DNA from 2 places in the Sediminibacillus sp. JSM 1682029 genome. Region 2 is predicted to be linked to the other one. Evidence: a T-box and tRNA genes for the amino acid it is inferred to sense, from the RefSeq annotation. Region 2 holds a T-box; the other holds one or more tRNA genes.
What was found. The T-box of region 2 lies ahead of serS (serine--tRNA ligase). A T-box ahead of a tRNA ligase gene usually reads a tRNA of that ligase, here a tRNA-Ser.

Region 1: it encodes a tRNA-Ser, which carries the amino acid that the T-box ahead of serS (serine--tRNA ligase) is inferred to sense. The anticodon was not compared.

The regions. Positions count from the first base shown of each region.
Region 1 is NZ_JBEWYY010000004.1:145,963-149,382, reverse strand. It holds gene ABVF09_RS08865 (acyltransferase) at 1-833, opposite strand, end outside; gene ABVF09_RS08860 (6-phosphofructokinase) at 969-1,844, opposite strand; tRNA gene ABVF09_RS08855 (tRNA-Ser) at 2,005-2,097, opposite strand; tRNA gene ABVF09_RS08850 (tRNA-Thr) at 2,107-2,179, opposite strand; gene ABVF09_RS08845 (zinc-dependent alcohol dehydrogenase) at 2,585-3,420, shown strand, end outside.
Region 2 is NZ_JBEWYY010000003.1:18,943-22,362, reverse strand. It holds gene pdxS (pyridoxal 5'-phosphate synthase lyase subunit PdxS) at 1-86, shown strand, start outside; gene pdxT (pyridoxal 5'-phosphate synthase glutaminase subunit PdxT) at 215-805, shown strand; T-box leader at 836-1,044, shown strand; gene serS (serine--tRNA ligase) at 1,325-2,599, shown strand; tRNA gene ABVF09_RS06465 (tRNA-Ser) at 2,717-2,809, shown strand; gene proC (pyrroline-5-carboxylate reductase) at 3,336-3,420, shown strand, end outside.

The DNA.
Region 1 (3,420 bases), on a different contig from region 2:
TCTCCTATATTCCGATACTTGAGCAAAGCAGCAAATATGGTCAGGCTTAGTGGAATCGTAATGAAAAAGTATTCCTCCTTGCTTCCGTCCAGTTGCTCCATCGTCCAAGTCCGCTCCAATAATTGCAGAAAAAACAACGCCGGAATGACCACCGTATATACAGAACCGTTGATTCGCGATGCCAGTTTCTCGAATTTCTGATGGTTCAAGCCAATAAAACTGCCGAGCGACACATAAAACAATCCAAAAAAGAAAGGGTCTCTTGTATTGAAGGACATTTCATAGAAGTGGGAATACCCCTGGCCGGTCAAGCCGAGCAAATGCAGAAAAAAACTGGCCGCCAGCAGCAAACCGGCCGTTCGCATCCGTTGAAAAAAGTAGACGATGACCGTTGCCCAAATAAGCGCAGGCAAAAACCAGAGGTGATACTGAGTATTACTGACTCCGTATACGAAAACCTCTCTAGTAAGAAGACCGGCGATATATTCATGGGTTTGCTGATTTATCAATCCTCCGCTCTGCCAGGCAGTTTTACCGTAATCGTACAAAGCATAAATCAGGAACCATGAAGCATACAAGAGGATCAATTTTTTTATATAGGAAAGAAAATAATGAAACGTTCGTCCTTTGCCGTTTGTTTTCATTGTAAACAAAAATCCGGAAGCCATAAAAAATAATGGCACACTGAACCTGGCAAACACCTTCAACACCGTATCCAATTGGCTGCCGTCCATCATGCCGGCCTGGACTTCTTCAAATGCCCGGGCATGAATAAACACTATGCCCAGCATGGCAAAAAACTTGCCGAAATCAATGGAATGATAGCTTTTCAAAAGTGTACCTCCTTCCCCGCCAGAATACCTTTAATAGGAGGATACCCGATTCCACAACAATTTAGGCTAGCTATGACAAAACCATTTTATTATAAAAAGCGGCAGTGTTTCTCAAAACACTGCCGTTTCATGAGACTAATACAATTGTACGTCCACTTTGTTCGATTTAATAAGTAACTTTCCGCTGGCTTGGTCATTGCGCACCCACTCCACGATTCCCGCGGCCAGCTTCATTGCTGTGATGCGATCCCGTGCGGTCGGTTCTGGTCCCATGCAAAGGGCTTCATCAATTTTATGTGTTTTCCAATCGATTGCGATGTCTGCCATCCATTTACTTGGAATTCGCTCAGCGTCGATTCGCTCGTCAAACAACAAAAAAGCATATGTCTGGCCTGAGTCAAAATCTTCTTTAAGGGATTTTTTCAGCTGTTCAAGGTGGTTTTCTTCGAAGTCATGATTCAAGACGTGTCCACCGATCGCAATCGCCACTTCCTCCAGGACCTGCCGGGACACACTACCTTCAAGCTGTACTCCCAACAATCGAGGATTTGGGTATTTCAGTGAATCGATGGTATCCCTTATCCTTAATATACTGTCAATCATATAGTTGACTGCCGTGTCATAGCCCAAAGGCTGATCTGTTCCCTCTATCGTTTGATTAATAGATACTGGAAGGAATAAACAGCTCGTGCTATCGAACATTCTGCTCAACGCTTTAACGGAAGCTTCCGCCTGCTGCGGACCAATCATCACAACAGCATCAAATTCTGCCAGTTCTTTCAAACCATCGGGGACTTTCGGGAGAGTGGAAAGCTGCAATAAGTTCTTGAAATCCACAAACGTACCGGCGACATTTTCGTCAGCAAAATTTTTATATGTAAGCGCCCCCGATTGAGCATCAAGACGAATTCCAGTGACTGTATGGGCTTGCAAAAGATCGGAAACAACTTTATGTAGTAATTGATTGACACCGGCTGGCGCCATTTCAAAATTGATGATCCCTATGTTCATTAGTACCGCCTCGCTTTTTGATGTTGTCTACCGCTTATTATACAAAAAATCAACCTGAAAATCAGATTGGAATTAACAAAAGGTATGGATTGAATGAAGAAGATGGGTTCGTTTAAAAGGGAAGGCTGGCAAATTAGTGCGAGGAAAAAATAAAGTAAAGTGGCGGAGAAGGTGGGATTCGAACCCACGCGGCGGTAACCCGCCCTAATGCATTTCGAGTGCATCCCCTTCAGCCGGACTTGGGTACTTCTCCATATACAAGTGCTGGTGAGAGGACTCGAACCTCCGACCCCTTCATTACGAGTGAAGTGCACTACCAGCTGTGCTACACCAGCAAGTCTTTTAAAAGCACATAGAAAATAATAATACATTTTCTGTTTTTCTTCAACCAACTTGCTGTGTTTCCGGCAAATTTTTTCGATGAAGTGGAAATTCTCGTTACCATTTGGATGCTCCAACCCTTTTTAAGTAAACCACAGATTTTTGGAAACAGACCTCCGAAAAACAGTCCCCACGAAAGAGAGCAGGAAACTTCCCCAACTTTTCTGCCATTGATGAATTGTTGATGGTGGCTGTCACACAAATTATGTTTTCTTTCTAATTTATAAAAGATGCATCCAACTTTATCAATTTCTCTTCTTTCACAGTATGGTCATTTTTATCCCAGGAACGGAAAAATGTTTCAATCCGTTCTTCTGCGGCAATAGACAAGCAACACGTTTGGAAAGGTGTGTAAGCCAGTGAGAGCAGTAACCAACCAGGGCAAACAAAAAGTAGAAGTCAAAAATGTCGCTGATCCGTCGATCACTACGGGTGATGATATGATTGTCCGAATCACATCAACCGCCATTTGCGGTTCGGATTTGCATTTATACCACGGACATATCCCCCTCGGGGACGATTATGTGATCGGTCATGAACCAATGGGGATTGTCGAGGAAGTCGGACCTGACGTAAATAATGTAAAGAAAGGCGATCGCGTTGTCATTCCCTTCAACGTAAGCTGTGGGGAATGTCACTTCTGTAAAAATCAAATGGAAAGTCAATGTGATAATTCCAATCCGCACCGTGATACTGGGGCCTACTTCGGTTATTCGGAAATGTATGGCAATTATCCAGGCGGACAGGCTGAATACTTACGTGTACCTTACGCGGATTTTTCTTCTTTTGTGGTCCCGGAAAGCAGTGAACTAGAAGATGAAAGCTTGCTGTTTCTTTCCGATATCGTTCCGACCGCTTACTGGAGTGTCGTCGGCAGCGGTGTAAAAGAAGGTGATACGGTTATCGTCCTCGGCTCTGGTCCAGTCGGACTGCTAACCCAAAAATTCGCCTGGCTGAAAGGTGCAAAACGAGTGATTGCTGTCGATCATGTGCCTTACCGCTTAGAACATGCCAAGCGCACAAACAACGTGGAAATTTACAACTTTGATGCGTTCACCGATATGGGCGGTCACCTCCACGAAATCACCCGAGGCGGTGCTGAAGTCGTCATTGACTGTGTCGGAATGGACGGAAAAGTTACCATGAAAGATCATATCAAGACACTCGCAGGACAGGTTGGCACGATCGATCCCAT
Region 2 (3,420 bases):
TTTCCAAAGGTCTTGGAACTGCCATGAAAGGTATCGAAATTGGAACGCTTGCTCCGGAAAACCGCATGCAGGAGCGCGGCTGGTAAGCAGCAAAATCAAATGTTATGGAGGAGATAGACTGCCGATAGGTGCTTCTACTCCTTTATATTGCCTAAAGGCATGTCAGCAGGCACGGTAACAATAGATAATCAGCCTCTAAAAGGAGAAATGCAGCATGATAAAAATAGGGGTATTAGGCCTTCAAGGTGCAGTAAGGGAACATATTGATTCCATTCAAGCATCTGGAGCCGAAGGCATCATTATCAAGAAAAAAGAACAGCTGGAAGAAATCGATGGCTTGGTTCTACCGGGCGGCGAGAGTACGACAATGCGCCGTCTCATTGATAAATATGACTTTTTTGACGCTTTAGTCGCCTTTGGAAAACAAGGCAAGCCCATTTTTGGCACGTGTGCTGGACTGATTTTATTGGCCGGGGAAGTTGTCGGCCAGGAAAAAGCCCATTTACAGTTGATGGATATGAAGGTAGAACGAAATGCTTTCGGACGACAGAAGGAAAGCTTCGAGGCTGAACTCCCGATTAAAGGGGTAGCAGAGGATTTCAATGCCGTCTTCATCCGCGCGCCGTTCATCCGTGAAGTGGGGGAAGATGTCGAAGTGCTGGCTGTCTATAACGAGGCCATTGTGGCTGCGAGACAGGGACATTTCCTTTGCAGTGCTTTCCATCCTGAACTGACCGATGACCATCGCATGGCGGCTTATTTTGTCACCATGGTGGAAGAATCGATGAAAGAACTTGCATCTTAACGAGTTTTTCGCTATTCTAAACTATAATATTGCAATGTAATGACAGGAAATAGTAACAAGATGTCCTTTCTTCAGAGAGCCGGTGGCTGGTGAAAACCGGTGTGGGTCCTTGTGAATCCATCCTTGAACAGGTATGCCGCAATGCATACCCGGTAAACGCCGTTATCGTAAGTGAGCCGGAAGAAATGTATGTTTCTTCAATAAGGGTGGTATCGCGGGATCAAACTCCCGTCCCTGTAACAAAGCAGGGACGGGAGTTTTTTAATGTTCCGGTTTTTAAAATCATGAACCATTTAACACCTTGTTAAGTGAATGTATGCTAATCGAGCGCTGCGTAAACACCCTGCGCTTTCCGCGGGCGGCTGGTGAGCTTCCTCGAGCTAATGCTCTGCGGGATCTCACATTAGGCCTTTCCTCCCACAGGACCAGGAAGGCTGTGGCAGCGATGCATCTTTGCACAAAAACACAAATCTTTTAACAACACCCATAGCAAATGACTATATGAAGGAGGATTAACTTATGTTGGACATGAAATACTTACGAAACAATTTTGCAGAGGTAAAGGATAAACTGAAACACCGGGGAGAGGATTTATCGGAGTTAGATAAATTCGGTGACCTGGATGCCAGGAGAAGAGAACTGATCGCTGGCACAGAAGAACTGAAAGCAAAGCGGAATGATGTATCGAAGCAAATTGCCGAGCTGAAAAAACAAAAGCAGGATGCAGATCCCTACATCAAAGAAATGCGGGAAGTGGGCGACAAGATCAAAGCCTACGATACAGAACTGAAAGAAGTCGAGGAAAAATTACAATCCTTGTTGCTGTCGATTCCGAACATCCCGCATGAAAGCGTCCCTGTCGGCGAAGATGAAGAAGACAATGTCGAAGACAGAAAGTGGGGCGAGGTACCTTCCTTTGCATTTGACGCAAAGGCGCACTGGGATATTGCCACCGATTTGGACATCCTTGATTTCGAACGGGCGGCAAAGGTGACGGGAAGCCGCTTTGTTTTCTATAAAGGCCTCGGTGCCCGTCTAGAACGTGCGTTGATTAACTTCATGATGGATTTGCATGCAGAAGAGCATGGCTACGAGGAAATGCTTCCTCCATACATGGCCAACCGTACCAGCATGACAGGAACTGGTCAGCTGCCGAAATTCGAAGAAGATGCTTTTAAAGTGGCTGATACCGACTATTTCTTAATCCCGACAGCGGAAGTACCGGTAACGAATTACCATCGGGACGATATTTTGTCGATGGAAGACTTGCCAAGGAAATATGTAGCTTACAGTGCGTCTTTCCGTTCTGAAGCCGGATCTGCCGGAAGGGATACAAGAGGGCTGATCCGTCAACACCAGTTCAACAAGGTGGAATTGGTACAGTTCGTAAAACCGGAAGATTCTTATCAAGTACTGGAAGAACTGACGGGAAATGCTGAAAAAGTGCTGCAGCTGTTGAAGCTTCCATACCGGGTGATGAGCATGTGTACAGGTGACCTCGGTTTTACTGCTGCCAAAAAGTATGACATCGAAGTATGGCTGCCAAGTTATGACGATTACAAAGAAATTTCGTCTTGTTCTAATTTTGAGGACTTTCAAGCAAGAAGAGCCGGCATCCGTTTCAGGAGAGAGGAAAAAGCAAAACCGGAATTCGTCCATACGTTGAACGGATCTGGTCTTGCAATTGGCAGAACCGTTTCAGCCATCCTGGAAAATTACCAGCAGGAAGATGGGACGGTAGTGATTCCGGAAGTATTGCGGCCTTATATGGGCGGAAAAGAAGTAATCCAGTAAGCAGACAATAAGATGCCGGGAAACCGATGGTCAGAAAGGTTTCCCGGCTATAAGCAAAATTCTGTTTTGATGGTTGACATCAATTTAGTCAGATGGTATATTAATTGATGTCGACACGGAGGATTACCCAAGTCTGGCTGAAGGGAGCGGTCTTGAAAACCGCCAGGGGCTTCATCGCCCGCGGGGGTTCGAATCCCTCATCCTCCTCCATAATTACACGCAAACAAATTGGAGATTATACAGAAAAAGTCGTTACAACATGTAACGACTTTTTTATTTTGACCATTTAACAGCAGCGTCGATTGGCATTTTTTTCGGTATGGGTTTGCTCTCTTCTGGGAAGAATACCATTCAGAACAGACCACTTCTCGGCAATCCAAATTTTTGGTTGTAATATACCTTGACAGAAAGCGTTTTTCCAATCATAATACATAAAAATAAACCATTGCGAAGAACAGGCCAGTAAATAGTGACAGGCGTCAGAGATTGGAATCCACCGGCTGAAAGATTCCATCGCTAAGGCATTATTGAAACCTACCTGGGAGCAGTCAGGCTAGAAAACTGACCGTAGCCGGCGTTAACGGTCCGAGCGGGCATTCTGTTTCACATGGAACAATGCCAACCAAGGTGGTACCGCGGATGACAACCCTCATTCCGTCCTTATGATACAGAGGACGGGGCGGGGGTTTTATTATTGGTTAAAATAAAATGGCATTTACTCAAGGAGGAGATAGGCATGTTCAATAAAATTGCGTTCATCGGGGCAGGTTCGATGGCCGAGGCAATCATGACCGGTATATTGGCCAAAGGATTTTTACAAG